One region of the Caenispirillum bisanense genome, then DNA from elsewhere that is predicted to be linked to it. Evidence: predicted binding sites of a transcription regulator. Region 1 holds the regulator's gene; the other holds the start of a gene.
What was found. Region 1 encodes PhoB, which activates phosphate uptake and scavenging genes when phosphate is short. Its sites were predicted from a motif close to TNTCATAAAACTGTCA; they were not measured.
Positions count from the first base shown of each region.

Region 2: a site for PhoB is predicted at 3,238-3,253, ahead of ABD056_RS02660 (Na/Pi cotransporter family protein). Genes of this name have one in related genera too.

Region 1 covers NZ_BAAAEP010000012.1:31,052-38,731, reverse strand. Annotated here, with positions in the region: gene cysE (serine O-acetyltransferase) at 1-458, opposite strand, end outside; gene ABD056_RS07620 (alpha/beta hydrolase) at 737-1,378, shown strand; gene ABD056_RS07615 (catalase) at 1,458-3,578, opposite strand; gene phoB (phosphate regulon transcriptional regulator PhoB) at 3,708-4,409, opposite strand; gene phoU (phosphate signaling complex protein PhoU) at 4,418-5,167, opposite strand; gene pstB (phosphate ABC transporter ATP-binding protein PstB) at 5,218-6,069, opposite strand; gene pstA (phosphate ABC transporter permease PstA) at 6,078-7,361, opposite strand; gene pstC (phosphate ABC transporter permease subunit PstC) at 7,437-7,680, opposite strand, start outside.
Region 2 covers NZ_BAAAEP010000002.1:201,901-209,580, forward strand. Annotated here, with positions in the region: gene glpD (glycerol-3-phosphate dehydrogenase) at 1-1,306, opposite strand, end outside; gene ABD056_RS02650 (DeoR/GlpR family DNA-binding transcription regulator) at 1,493-2,260, opposite strand; gene ABD056_RS02655 (pirin family protein) at 2,401-3,102, opposite strand; gene ABD056_RS02660 (Na/Pi cotransporter family protein) at 3,271-4,956, shown strand; gene ABD056_RS02665 (PQQ-dependent sugar dehydrogenase) at 5,046-6,191, shown strand; gene ABD056_RS02670 (nitrilase-related carbon-nitrogen hydrolase) at 6,172-7,098, opposite strand; gene ABD056_RS02675 (extracellular solute-binding protein) at 7,192-7,680, opposite strand, start outside.

The sequences.
Region 1 (7,680 bases):
ACCACCGCGTTGGCACCCACGCGCGCCCCCTCCCCCACCGTGTGGGGGCCGAGGATCTGCGCGCCGGAGCCGACGATGACGCCGGCACCCAGGGTCGGGTGGCGCTTGCCCTTGTGCAGCGAGGTGCCGCCCAGGGTCACGCCCTGGTACAGCGTCACGTCATCACCCACCTCGGCGGTCTCGCCGATGACCACGCCGGTGGCATGATCAATGAAGACGCGACGGCCGATCCTGGCACCCGGATGGATCTCGACGCCGGTGAACATCTTCGCCACATGCGACAGGAACCGGGCCGGCAGCCGCACGCCCTTGCCCCACAGCCAATGGGTCAGCCGGTGCATGGCGATGGCATGGAAGCCCGGATAACAGAGGAAGACCTCCAGCCGCGAGCGGGCGGCCGGATCGCGGGCCAGAATGGCGTCCATGTCTTCCTTGAGTCGTGCGAACATCTTCGAAATCTGTTGAAAATTGCTGCGTCGAGTGTGCTAATATGCGCCCCGTTTTACACGGCCGGGTCGCACCTTCGCGACCCGCCGCGCAACAGTAGATAACAGAGGCCATGGCCCCTGTGGAGTTGAATATATGATCCCCGACCATGCCGGTCAAGTTTGCCTGGGGCCACTGACGCCCCTTTCCGCGACGGCCGGCGGGACACTTCACCGGGGGCTTTCCCATCCCGTCGCGCGCCCTGTTCCGATCCCTTCCGCCGCGCCAGAAGCCAAGGCTCACCGCACCCATGCCTGAAGTGATCTTCAACGGGCCGGAAGGCCGCCTGGAAGGCCGTTATCACCACTCGAAGCGGCCGAATGCCCCCATCGCCCTGGTTCTGCACCACGATCCGCAGCAGGGCGGCAGCATGAACAACCGGGTCGTCTACAACACCTATCACACCTTCGCCCGCCGCGGCTTTTCGGTGCTGCGCTTCAATTTCCGCGGGGTCGGCCGGTCGCAGGGGGTCTATGACGCCGGTCAGGGGGAGCTGTCGGATGCCGCCTCGGCGCTCGACTGGATGCAGCAGATCAACCACAACGCCGGCGCCTGCTGGGTCGCCGGCTTTGCCTTCGGCGCCTGGATCGGCATGCAGTTGCTGATGCGCCGGCCGGAGATCGAGGGGTTCGTGTCGGTGGCGCCGCCGGCCAACCAGTACGATTTCACCTTCCTGGCCCCCTGCCCGTCGTCGGGCCTGATCGTCCACGGCAGCAAGGACGAGCGCGTGCCGGAAGCCGCCGCCGCCAAGCTGGCGGCCAAGCTGCAGCAGCAGAAGAACATCACCATCGACTACACCGCCATCGAGGGCGCCAACCACAGCTTCACCGACCACCAGGAAGCGCTGGTGAAGGTGATCGACGCCTATCTGGCCAGGGCCATCGGCGCCTGATTGGCCCCTTCGAGTCGCGCTGACGGCGGCCCCTGATGGGGCCGCCGTTTTGCTTGCATCACAAGGAGCTTCAGGTCTTTCAGACCTGTTTCACCTTCGGTTCCCGGGGCCAGTAGCGCACCTGCTTGGCCGCCGCGACGAACTGCGCCACGTCGGCCGCCCCGTCCAGGCGCACGCAGCCGTCGTCCAGGTCGGCGAAGATGCCCGCCTTCTCCAGCAGCGCCTGCGCCGGCGGCAGCCAGCCGATGATCTTCATGTGGGCGAAGGCGTCGGTGACGAAATCGCGCGCCGTCGCCTCCCGCGCCAGCAGGTCGGCGCCCTGCGGCCCCGGCGCCACCACCACCGCATCGAATACGACGGAGGGGCCGCCGTCGATCTTCTCGTCGCCCTCGATCCAGCTCCGGTCGGAGGCCTCGACGCCGCCGATGTGGGGCACCACCACCTTCATCATGGCGCCTTCCGCTGTCAGGGCGCTGCGCAGGGCGCCGAGGACGGCGGCATCCACCCCGTCGGTCACCAGCACCCCCACCTTGCGGCCCTTCAGCGTCTTCATCTGCCGCTCCAGGATGGACAGCGCCGGCGACGGCGGCAGGTCCATGCGGGTCGGCATAGCGGCCGGCGCCTTTTCCGGCAGGTCGCGCAGGCGCAGGCGCTCCGCCACCGCCTTGGCCAGCCCCTCGTCGACGTTGCGCAGGTGGCTGACGACGCGGGCGCGGATGGCCGGCGTTTCCACCTTGCTCAGCTCGAAGGTGAAGGCATCGATGATGTGGCCCTGCTCCACCTTGGTCTGGCTGATGTAAAACTGCCGCGCCTGCGAGTAATGGTCGGCGAAGGTTTCCGACCGTTCGCGCAGCTTGCGCCCCTCCACCGGGGCCGGATAGGTGCGGAAGCCGCGCTCGTGGGTCTCGCGCGGGATGTCGCCGCTCCACGAGTTGGGCTCGTAGTTCACCCGGCCGCGTGGGTTGAACATGGCCATGTGGCCATCCTGCTGCAGGTTGTGCCACGGACACTTGGGCGCGTTGATGGGCAGGTGGGTGAAGTTGGGGCTGCCCAGGCGCTTCAGCTGGGTGTCGAGGTAGGAGAAGTTGCGCCCGTGCAGCAGCGGATCGTCGGAAAAGTCGATGCCGCGGACGATGTTCTGGGTGCAGAAGGCCACCTGCTCCGTCTCGGCGAAGAAGTTGTCCACCATGCGGTCGAGCACCAGCCGCCCCACCGGCTCCACCGGCACCTCTTCCTCGGGCACGATCTTGGTCGGGTCGAGCACGTCGTACCAGAAGGCTTCCGCCTGCTCCTCGGTGAACACCTGCAGGCCCAGTTCCCATTCCGGGTAGTCGCCGGCCTGGATGGCATCCCACAGGTCGCGGCGGTGGAAATCGGGGTCGGCGCCGTTGATCTTCAGCGCCTCGTTCCACACCACCGACTGCATGCCGAGCTTGGGCTTCCAGTGGAACTTGACGAAGTGGGAGACGCCCTCGGCATTGACCAGCCGGAAGGTATGGACGCCGAACCCTTCCATCATGCGGAAGCTGCGCGGGATGGTGCGGTCGGACATGATCCACAGCGCCATGTGGATGCTTTCCGGCGTCAGCGAGATGAAGTCCCAGAAGTTGTCATGGGCCGTCTGCGCCTGCGGGAAGCCGCGGTCGGGCTCGTCCTTGGCGGCGTGGACGACGTCGGGGAACTTGATGCCGTCCTGGATGAAGAAGACCGGGATGTTGTTGCCGACCAGATCCCAGTTGCCTTCCTTGGTGTAGAACTTCACCGCGAAGCCGCGCACGTCTCGCGCCAGGTCGGCCGAGCCCTTGTTGCCGGCGACGGTGGAAAAGCGCACAAACACCGGCGTGCGCTCCCCCTGCCGCTGGAACAGGTCGGCGCAGGTGAGATCGGCCAGCGACCGGTAGGGCTCGAAGAAGCCGTGGGCGCCGTAGCCGCGGGCGTGGACCACCCGCTCGGGGATACGCTCGTGGTCGAAGTGGAACAGCTTCTCGCGGAAGACGAAGTCTTCCATCAGCATGGGGCCGCGGCCGCCCACCTTCAGCGAGTTCTGGTCGTCGGCGATGGGCACGCCCTGGTTGGTGGTGAGCGCCGGCCCGCCGGTGCCCTCCGCCGTCTGGTGGGTCTCGCCGCCGCGCCCCGCCAGATGCTGCTGATCGCCATAGGTGCGCGGCTGGTAGCCGCCGTTGTCGCCGGTGGATGCCATCGCTGAAGCCCTTTTCAGAAAAGTTCTAAATCAGGGCGTCAACGACAGGAGCGGCGCGACGGTTCGGCGGCTCTTTCTTACTACGGTTGTACATCGAAAGTCGGGCCGGCCACCCGCCGGCCCGACGTTTCAGGCGATGACGGCGTTGGCGTCCAGGGCGTAGCCGGCGGCGCGCACGGTGCGGATGACGTCCTGCTCCGTCTCGCCGTTCAGCGCCTTGCGCAGGCGGCGGATGTGGACGTCGACGGTGCGCGGCTCGACATAGATGTCCGGCCCCCACACGGCGTTCAGCAGTTCCTCGCGCGAGAACACGCAGCCGGGATGCTCCATCAGGAACTGCAGCAGGCGGAACTCGGTCGGGCCCAGGTGGACGTAGCGGCCGGCGCGGGTGACGCGGTGGGCCGACAGGTCCATGGTGATGTCTTCGTAGGTGAGCACGCCCTTGCTCTGCGCCACCGGCTGCGAGCGCCGCAGCAGGGCACCGATGCGGGCCATCAGCTCGGGCATGGAGAACGGCTTGGTGATGTAGTCGTCGGCACCGGTGTTGAGGCCGCGCACCTTGTCGCTTTCCTCGCCGCGGGCGGTGACCATGATGATGGGCACGTCGCGGGTCGCCGGCTTGCGGCGCAGCTGGCGGCAGACCTCGATGCCCGACATCATCGGCAGCATCCAGTCGAGCAGGATGAGGTTGGGCGTGTTCTCGGCGGCGACCGTCAGCGCTTCCTCGCCGTCGGTGGCCTCGACGACGCGATAGCCTTCCTTCTCCAGGTTGTAGCGGAGCATGGTGACGAGGGCGATTTCGTCCTCGACGATCATGACAAGCGGCTTCATCTCTGCGTCTACTCCGTCGCGTCCTTGGCCCTGGCCGGTGCGTCCTGCGCCGGCAGGCTGTAGTCCTGGTCGGCCCCCTTGGGCCGCTGGCCGCGCAGGGGCGTGCCCTGGACCAGGAAATGGATGGTTTCCGCAATGTTGGTGGCGTGGTCGCCGATGCGCTCGATGTTCTTGGCGATGAACATGAGGTGCGTGCAGGCGGTGATGTTGCGCGCATCCTCCATCATGTCGGTGACCAGTTCGCGGAACAGGCTGGTGTGCAGCTCGTCCACTTCCTCGTCCCGCTGCCAGACGTCGATGGCCTTGCGCACGTCGCGTTCGACATAGGCGTCGAGCACGTCGTTGATCAGTTCCTGCACGATGCGCCCCATGCTGGGCACCGCCGCCACCGGCCGCACCAGCGGCAGCTGGTTGAGCACCAGCACCCGCTTGGCGACGTTGGCGGCATAGTCGCCGATGCGCTCGACGTCGGCGGCGATCTTGAGGGCGCCGACGGCGTTGCGCAGGTCGTCGGCCACCGGCTGGCGCAGGGCGATGAGGCGCACGACGCAGGCGTGCACCTCCTGCTCCATCTCGTCGACCTTGGCGTCGGCGGTGACGACGCGGGCGGCGAGGTCGCTGTCGCGCCGCGACAGGGCCTGCAGGGCCGAGGCAAGCTGCGCCTCGGCCAGGCCGCCCATGCGGACGATCATGTCGCCCAGGTCGCGCAGCTCCTCGCCGAAGGCGCTGACCGTGTGCTCTGAAGGACGCTGTTCCACGGTGCCTCTCCTGCTTCGACCGCTGCTGCGGCGGGGCGGGGGTTACCGGCTCAGCCGAAGCGGCCGGTGATGTAGCCCTGCGTCAGGCGGTGCTGCGGGTTGGTGAAGATCTGTTCGGTGTCGCCGCACTCCACCAGGTTGCCCAGGTGGAAGAAGGCGGTGCGCTGCGAGACGCGGGCCGCCTGCTGCATGGAGTGGGTGACGATGACGATGGTGTAGTTCTGCCGCAGCTCGTCGATCAGTTCCTCGATCTTGGCCGTGGCGATGGGGTCCAGCGCCGAGCACGGCTCGTCCATCAGGATCACTTCCGGGCTGACGGCGATGGCGCGGGCGATGCACAGGCGCTGCTGCTGGCCGCCCGACAGGCCGGTGCCGGGCTGGTCCAGGCGGTCCTTCACCTCGGCCAGCAGACCGGCCCGTTCCAGGCTGGTCATGACGATCTCTTCCAGCTCGTCCTTGTGGCGGGCGATGCCGTGGATGCGCGGGCCGTAGGCGATGTTCTCGAAGATGGACTTCGGGAACGGGTTCGGCTTCTGGAACACCATGCCGACGCGGGCGCGCAGCTGCACCACGTCCACCCGGCGGTCGTAGATGTCGTCGCCGTCGAGCGTGATGGTGCCGGTGACGCGGGCGCTGTCGATGGTGTCGTTCATGCGGTTCAGGCAGCGCAGGAACGTCGACTTGCCGCAGCCCGACGGACCGATGAAGGCGGTCACCTCGTTCTGCTTGATGTCCAGGGCGACGTCCTTGATGGCGTGCTTGTCGCCGTAATAGACGTTGGCCTTGCGGGCGGAGACCTTGGCCTTCTCGCCCGGACCGACGAGCGGCGACCCGGCGGTGCCCTGCGGCGCGGCGGCGGCGGCGTCGGTCTGGACCTGGGCGGCGGTGGCTTGGCTGTTCATGGCGGGTCCTACCAGCGGCGTTCGAACTTCTTGCGGAGAAGGACGGCAGCCGCGTTCATCACCACCAGGAAGGCGAGAAGAACCATGATGGCCGCCGAGGTGCGGGCAACGAAGGCACGTTCCGGGCTGTCGGCCCACAGGAAGATCTGCACCGGCAGAACGGTCGCCGGGTCCATGGGGCCGCCGGGAATGTCGACCACGAAAGCCACCATGCCGATCATCAGCAGCGGCGCCGTCTCGCCCAGGGCCTGGGCCATGCCGATGATGGTGCCGGTGAGCATGCCGGGCATGGCCAGCGGCAGCACGTGGTGGGTGATCATCTGCAGCTTGGAGGCCCCGACCCCCAGCGCCGCCTCGCGGATGGAGGGCGGCACCGACTTCAGCGCCGCGCGGCTGGCGATGATGATGGTCGGCAGGGTCATGAGCGTCAGCACCAGGCCGCCCACCAGCGGCGCCGATCGCGGCAGGCCGAACAGCTGCAGGAACACCGCCAGGCCGAGCAGACCGAACACGATGGACGGCACCGCGGCGAGGTTGTTGATGTTCACCTCGATCAGGTCGGTCCACTTGTTCTTGGGCGCGAATTCCTCAAGGTACACCGCCGCCGCCACGCCGATGGGGAAGGACAGCGCCAGCGTCACCATCAGGGTGTAGAAGCTGCCGACCACCGCGCCCCAAATGCCGGCCAGTTCCGGCTGGCGGGAGTCGCCGTTGGTGAACAGGATGGTGTTGAATTCCGAGTCGACCAGGCCGCGGTCCTGCAGGGCCTGGAACCACGCCACCTGCCGGTCGTTGACGCGGCGCTGGCTTTCCGGCAGCGCGATGTCGATCTGGCCCTTGTAGAGCAGGTCGAAGTCCGACGACACCGGCGCCTCGACGATCACCTCGCGGCCGACCAGTTCCGGGTTCTCGCGGATCATGGCCTGCAGGGCGAAGGTGGCGCCGTCCGACAGGATGGCATAGAGCTGGCGCTTCTCCGCCCGGCCTTCCACGTCGGGGAACTGGGCGTCCAGGGCGGCGCGCAGCGGCGTGGCGAAGTTGGCGAAGGCGATGCTTTCCGGCGTCACCTCGCCCTGGGCATTGGCGACCAGCTCGCGCTCCACCGTCACCGGCAGTTCCAGCACGGTGGTGGTGAAGGCGGGGTAGCCCTTGGCGATGATGGTCGCGAACAGCGTCGCAAGCATGCTGAGCGCGATCAGGATGGCGATGATGCCATAGGCGCGGAAGCGCTTCTCCGCGCGGTAACGGGCGGCGAGCCCGGCGTTGACGACGTCGGTGATGTTGCGGCTCACGGTCGGTCCCTCGGCAGCCACGGTGGCGGCTGGATCATAGGCTTTAGGAGAACGGGGTGCCATGCTCCAGGCTCCTTACTCGTACTGCTCGCGGTACTTGCGCACCACATGGAGGGCGATGACGTTCAGCACCAGCGTCACCACGAACAGCACCAGGCCAAGGGCGAAGGCCGCCAGGGTCTTCGGGCTGTCGAACTCCTGGTCGCCGACCAGCAGGGTGACGATCTGCACGGTGACGGTGGTGACCGCCTCGAAGGGATTGGCCGTCAGGTTGGCGGACAGGCCGGCCGCCATGACCACGATCATGGTCTCGCCGATG
Region 2 (7,680 bases), on a different contig from region 1:
TCAGCATGCGGCCGGCCAGGGTGCCGTAGGCGCGCACCAGCCGGCGGGCCCAGGCTTCGTCAAGGAAGGGATGGGCGGCACGCAGCTGGTCCACCAGCGCATCCACCGCCGTCACCGCGAAATTGCCGCCGGGCAGCGGCGCCGCCGCCGTCCACGGCCGCCCCATGGCGGGGAAGGCCGGCGCCAGCTTCTCCAGCACCGCTTCCGCCAGCTTGCGGTAGGTGGTGATCTTGCCGCCGAAGACGCTGACCAGCGGCGGCTGGTCGCCCTGCCCGTCCACCTCGATCACATAGTCGCGGGTGGCGGCACGGGCCTCGCTGGCACCGTCGTCATAGAGCGGCCGCACGCCGGAGAAGGTGTGAACGATGTCCTCCTGCCGCACCGGCGTCTTGAAGTAGGCGCTGGCGGCACGGCAGAGGTACTCCACCTCGCCGGTGGCGATATGGACGTCGGCGGGGTCGCCCTGGAAGTCCTCATCGGTGGTGCCGACCAGGGTGAAGTCGGTCTCGTATGGCACGGCGAAGATGATGCGCCGGTCCGGGTTCTGGAAGATGAAGGCGCGGTCGTGGTCATAGAGGCGCGGCACGATGATGTGGCTGCCCTTTACCATGCGCACCCGCGCCGGGCTGTTCATGCGCAGGCGGCTGGTCAGCACCTCCGCCACCCACGGGCCGGCGGCGTTCACCACCGCCTTCGCCCGCACATGACGGGCGGCGCCGGTGTCGGCGTCCTCCACCGTCACCAGCCAGCGGTCGCCCTGGCGTTCGGCGCTGCGCAGGCGGCTGCGGGTGTGGACGACGGCGCCGCGGTCGCGGGCGTCCATGGCGTTCAGCACCACCAGGCGGCTGTCTTCCACCCAGCAGTCGGAATACTCGAAGCCCTTGGAGAAGTCGTCCTTCAGCGGCGCGCCGAGCGGGTCGGTGGTGAGGTCGATCTGACGCGTGCCGGGCAGGATCTCGCGGCCGCCCAGGTGATCGTACAGGAACAGGCCGAGGCGGATGAGCCAGCCGGGGCGCAGGCCGTTGTGGTGCGGCAGGATGAAGCGCAGCGGCCAGATGATGTGCGGCGCCGCGCGCAGCAGCGTCTCGCGCTCGATCAGCGCCTCGCGCACCAGCCGGAACTCGTAATATTCCAGGTAGCGCAGGCCGCCGTGGATCAGCTTGGTGCTGGCGGAGGAAGTCGCCCCGGCCAGATCCGCCTGCTCGCACAGGTAGACCGAGAGGCCGCGTCCGGCGGCGTCGCGGGCAATACCACACCCGTTGACGCCACCGCCAATGATGGCGATGTCGAAATCTTGCGGCTGCATGGCCTCCCTTTGCTCCGTCCTGTGGCGGCCGTCGGGTTGCTCCCGGCTAGCCTGGAACGACGGGGCCCCGAGCCGAGGGAACCCATCACGGAACTTTCACTAAGGAGGCTAGTCGAAAATCTGCGGCTTGCAAAGTGAAAATTACGAAATCGGAAACGCGGGTTTCGCACTCTTTCGTCTTAGCGGTCAGGCCGGTGCGATTTCCACCCGCACGCCGGCATCGGCGCACACTTTCGCAAGGCTTTCCGGCGGCTCGGCATCGGTGACCAGGACGTCGATCTGGGCGATGTGGCCGATGCGCACCGGGGCGCTGCGGCTGAACTTCATGTGATCGGCCACCAGCACCACCGTGCGGGCATTCGCGATGATGGCCTGCGACACCCGCACCTCGCGGTAATCGTAGTCGAGCAGGGCACCGTCTTCCTCGATGGCCGAGGCGCCAATGACGGCGTAGTCGACCTTGAACTGGTTGATGAAGTCGGTGGCCGATTCGCCGACGATGCCGCCGTCGGAATGCCGCAGCACGCCGCCGACGATGATCGTCTCGATCTGAGGAACCTGGTGCAGGATGTTGGCAACGTTGATGTTATTGGTGATGGCCAGCAGGTCGCGGTGGGCCGTCAGGGCGCGCGCCACTTCCTCCGTCGTGGTGCCGATGTTGATGAACAGCGAGCAGTCGTCGGGGATAAGCGAGGCGGCATGGCGGCCGATACGGCCCTTCTCGTCGGCGGCCAGCACCCGGCGGGCGTCGTAGCGCAGGTTCTCCACGCTGCTGGCCAGCACGGCGCCGCCATGGACGCGCTTGAGCAGGCGGCGGTCGCACAGGTCGTTGAGATCCTTGCGGATGGTCTGCGGCGTGACACCGAACCGCACCGCCAGATCATCCACCACCACCCGCCCCTGGTCGCGCGCCAGGGTGAGGATGTCGGCCAGCCGCGGCGTCAGGTCCTGCATGGAAACACCCTCCCCTTTTCGTTTTCTTTCGTTTCAGCCTGCCACGAAATTCGCCGTGGCGAAAGGTTCGCGGCGGATGCGCATCCGAAAGAAACGAAAGCGGAGGGTGCCTTTCCACCTCCGGCCGAGGCCATGCCGGCTCAGGCGAGATCCCACACCAGCACTTCGGACTCATCGGCGAGCCCTTCCAGGGTGACGGCGGCCTCGTCACTGACCGCGGCGCCGTCGCCTTCGCGCAAGGTGAGGTCGTCGAGCGCCACGCCGCCGCGCACCACCTGCACCCACAGGTGCCGGCCGGGCGTCACCGGCGCCGTCACCGCCTGCCCCGCCGCCAGCAGCGCCGCCGACAGGCTGACGTCCTGGTGGATGGGCAGCGAGCCGTCGCGGCCGTCGGGGGACACCAGCAGCGCCAGCCGGCCGCACTTGTCCTGACGGCCGAAGCGCTTCTGCACGTAGCCGGGCGTCAGCCCGTTCTCGCGCGGCAGCACCCACATCTGCAGGAAGCGCACCGGATCGCTGTCGGAGCCGTTGAACTCCGAATGGCGGATGCCGGTGCCGGCGGTCATAACCTGCACCTCGCCCGGCCCCACCGTCTCCACGTTGCCGAGGCTGTCCTTGTGGGCGAGCGTGCCATCGACGACGTAGGAGATGATCTCCATGTCGCGGTGGCCGTGCTCGCCGAAGCCGGCGCCCGGCACCACGCGGTCGTCGTTGATGACCCGCAGGGTGCGGAAGCCCATGTGGCGCGGGTCCATGTAATGACCGAACGAGAAGGTATGACGGCTGTCCAGCCAGCCGAAGTCGGCATGGCCGCGTTCTTCGGATCGGCGCAGGGTGATCATGGTTATGTCCTCCGACAGGAGTGCTGTTGCCGTCCAATATGATCGTTTCCCTCCAGGCCACCAGACGGCGCACCGGAACAACATTGTTTCCCTGCGGTCGTCATGCTGCCTGGAGGATGATCAAGGCGTTGTTCATGACAGTTTGATGACAGTCACCGAACGGGAGCCATGGAAATCGGACCCGGCACCAGCGGCCTCATAGAAGTCCTCGGCGGCGTGGCGCTGCTGCTGTGGGGCCTGCGCATGGTGCGCACCGGCGCCATCCGGGCGCTCGGCTCCCATCTGCGGCTGGCGGTGGCGCGGGCGACCGGCAACCGCTTCAGCGCCGCCGCCACCGGCGCCCTGCTCACCACCCTGGTGCAGTCGAGCACCGCCGTCATCATGCTGGCCGGCTCCTTCGCCAGCCGCGGGCTGCTGACCACCGTCGCCGGCCTGGCGCTGGCGCTCGGGGCCGATGTCGGCACCACCGTGGTGGCGCAGGTGCTGAGCTTCAACCTCGGCCCCCTGGGTCCGCTGCTGGCCGTGGCCGGCTTCGCCGTGTTCTCCCTGTGCCGCAGCAAGACGTGCCGCAACACCGGCCGCATCCTGCTCGGTCTGGCGCTGGTGCTCATCGCCCTCGGCCTCATCGTCGGCGGGTCGGAGCCGGTGCGCCAGTCCAACCTGATGCAGCAGGTGATCGCCGCCCTCGGCAACGAGCCGCTGCTGGCCCTGCTGCTGGGCGCCCTGCTCACCTGGGTCAGCCATTCCAGCCTCGCCATGGTGCTGCTGGTGATGTCGCTGGTGGCGGCCGGCGACATGCCGTTGACGGTGGCCTATCTGCTCACCCTCGGCGTCAACCTGGGCGGTCCGCTGCCGGCCCTGGTGGCGAGCATGCCGGGACCGCCGGAGGGGCGCCGCATCGCCGTCGGCAACCTGCTGTTCCGGCTGGTGGGCGTCGCCGTGGCGCTGGCCCTGCTGCCGCTGATCGAGGATGCGGTGGCCGCCCTCGCCGCCGATCCGACACGGCAGATCGCCAACTTCCACATGCTGTTCAACATCGCCCTGGCGGTGGTGTTCCTGCCGCTCATCGGCCCGGCGGCGAAGCTGGTGACCCGCATGGTGCCGAAGGCGCCGGAGGAGGAGGCCGGCGCCGGCGGCCCCATCCAGCCCCTGCACCTGCGCGAGGATCAGGTGGCCGACGTGCCCCACGCCCTCAACAACGCCACCCGCGAGGCGCTGCGCATGGGCGATCTGGTGTTCTGCATGCTCGACGCCAGCATCACCCCGTTCCGCCAGCGCGACCCGGCTGCCATCAAGACCATCGAGCGCATGGACGACGACGTCGACCGCCTGAACGAGGCCATCAAGCTCTACCTGACCGAAATCAGCCGCCAGCCCCTCAGCGCCGAGGAAAGCCGCCGCTGCATGGCCATCTTCAGTTTCGTCACCAACCTGGAGCACATCGGCGACATCATCGACCGCAACCTCATGGCCCTGGCGGAGCGCAAGGAGAAGCGCAGCCTCGCCTTCTCCGACGCCGGCCGGCGCGAGATCGAGCGCCTGCACCGCCGGCTGGTGGACAACTTCCAGACCGCCCTCAACGTCTTCCTGTCCGGCGAAACCGACCTTGCCGAGCAGCTTCTGGAGGAAAAGCGCCTTTACCGAGAGCAGGAATTCCGCGCCACCCAGCGCCACCTGGACCGCCTGCGCAAGGGCTATGCCGAAAGCATCGAGACCAGCGCCATCCACCTGGACCTGCTGCGCGATTTCAAGCGCATCAACTCCCACATCACCGCCGTCGTCTACCCGGTCCTCAGCCCCGGTGGCCGCGCCTTCAGCGGCGATCCGGCCGGCGATGCCGGGCGCACCACCTGACCGCGTTCATCCGGCAGTCATGCAACGGCCGTCCCCGCCCTGCGTAGACGCAGCAACGCTGCAGTTCACCAGGACAGGGAGAAGAAACCATGGCCCGCACCATGACGACGGCCGGCGCGACGGCAGCGGCGGCCACCGCGGCGGCGCTGATCGCCTCCGCCGTGCCCGCCCAGGCGCAGGTGGCGCAGATCTACAACGGCGAGCACGGGCCGGTGGAGATCGCCGTGGTGGCCGAGGGGCTGGAGCACCCCTGGGCCGTCGCCTTCCTGCCCGACGGCCGCATGCTGGTGACCGAACGCCCCGGCCGCCTGCGCATCGTCGGTACCGACGGCAGCCTGTCGCCGCCGCTGGCCGGCCTGCCGGAGATCTATGCCGAGGACCAGGGCGGCCTGCTCGACGTCCACCTGCACCCGGACTTCGCCGAGAATTCGCTGGTCTACCTCACCTTTTCCGAACCCGGCGGCGAGGGCGCCTCCACCGCCGTGCTGCGCGGCCGGCTGACCGACGATGCGCTGGAGGCGACGGAAATCGTCTTCAGCCAGCAGCCCAAGGTCTCCGGCGGCAAGCACTTCGGCTCCCGCCTCGCCTTCGCGCCCGACGGCACCCTGTTCGTCGGCCTGGGCGAGCGGTTCAAGTTCGAGCCGGCGCAGGACCTGCGCAGCCACCTGGGCGCCGTGGTGCGCGTCAACGACGACGGCAGCGTGCCCGACGACAACCCCTTCGTCGGCCGCGACGATGCGCAGGCGGAAATCTGGTCCTACGGCCACCGCAACATCCAGGGCGCCGCCATCCACCCCGAGACCGGCGAGCTGTGGGTTCACGAGCACGGCCCCCTCGGCGGCGATGAACTGAACATCCCCGAGGCCGGCAAGAACTACGGCTGGCCGGAGGTCAGCTGGGGTATCCACTACGACAACCGCGAAATCCCCGACCCGCCGACGCGGCCGGAATTCGAGCGCGCCATCCACTACTGGACGCCGGTGCTGGCCGCCTCCGGCATGGCGTTCTACACCGCCGATGCCTTCCCGCAGTGGCAGGGCAACCTGCTGGTGGGCGGGCTGGTGACCCAGAACGTGGTGCGGGTGGAACTGAACGGCCGCGAGGTGGTGCACGAGGAAGGCATCCCCATCGGCAGCCGCGTGCGCGATGTGCGCGTCGGCCCCGACGGCGCCGTCTACGTGCTCACCGACGAGGCGGAGGGCCGCCTGCTGCGCCTCAGCCCGCCGGCCGGGTGAGGGTGAGGTCGCGGCATTCCAGCGCGGCGGCGTCGTACATGCCGGTCCACACGGCGGCGGTGCCGTCGCGCTTCATGGCCCGCAGGCGTTCGACCGGCAGCGGCGGGCTGACCCACAGCGGCCCCTCGTCGTCGGCGGCGCCGCGCGGCGGCAGCGGCGTGCCCCACACGCCGGTGTGGCCGAGGTCGCGCTCGCACGGCACATAGGCGGCGGCGCCCGATATGTTGAGGTCGGCGCCGTGGCAGAAGCCGCCGCAGTCGCCGATGGTGCCGACGGCGGCGACGCAGGCGAACAGTTCCACGGCGCGGGCCTTGGCGCAGTCGAACACGCGGTGATAACCGGCCAGGGTGGTGGTCATGGACGGCACCAGCACCACGTCGGGTTCCATGCGGCCCAGTTCCACCGCCACCGCCGGCTGTTCGATGTCCAGGCAGATGACCACCGACCAGCGCACGCCGCGCCACTCGAACACCGTCACCGCGTTGCCCTTGGCGAGGTTCCAGCAGGCTTCGTCGCGCTCGTCGGGCGTCAGGGTGAGCTTGTCGTGGGTCATCTCGCCGCCGCCGGGCAGCAGCGTCACCGCCCGGTTGGCGTAGCCGCCGCCGGGCGCCGGCAGCGGGATGGAGCCGGCGACCAGCGCCACGTCGTGACGGTTAACCAGCGGTCGCAGGCTGTACAGCAGGGCCGGCGCCTGGGCCGCCATCCAGGGGATTTCCGCCGTCGGCGCCAGCTTCTCCGGCAGCACCGACAGCCATTGGGCGCAGGCGTATTCCGGCAGCACCAGGATATCCGCCCCCGCCGCCGCAGCAGCGGCCAGCCGGTCGCCGACCATGGCCGTCCAGTCCTCCAGGCGGGCCAGACGGCGGCCGACGTTCACGGGCCACAGGGCGACGACGGGATCAGGCATGGGACGCATACTCCGGGCGGCTGCGGGGGGACGGTAATAAAGCGGCAACGGCCGCCGCCTCAAGGGGCAGCGGCCGTTGCTTCAGACGCAGGATCAGCTCTTCAGGCGGGTCCAGATGCGGTCGCGCAGGTCCTGCGCCGGCTTGGCGCAGTCCTCGGCCGGGCGCAGGCGGTCGCTGTACTCGTCCGGCATGTTGACCGCCGGGTCCTTGGCCAGCTTTTCCTCCAGGAACTCTTCCGAGCCGTTGATGGCGTTCATGTAGCCGGTGAAGTTGGAGGCCTCGGCGGCGTTCTTCGGGTCCATGATCCAGTTGAGGAAGACCTTGGCTTCCTCCACGTTCTTGGCGCCCTTGGGGATGGTGAAGTTGTCGGCCCAGAACGGCAGGCCTTCCTTCGGGTAGACATAGACCACCGAGGGACGGTCGGTCTTGGTGCGGTGGGCGGCGCCGTTCCACTGCTGATGCATGATGACCTCGCCGGCGATCATGCGCTCGATGGTGCCGTCGGACTGGTACATGGCGAGGAAGGGCTTCTGCTTCTGCAGCAGTTCCATCACCGCCTGCGCCTTGGCGGGGTCTTCGAA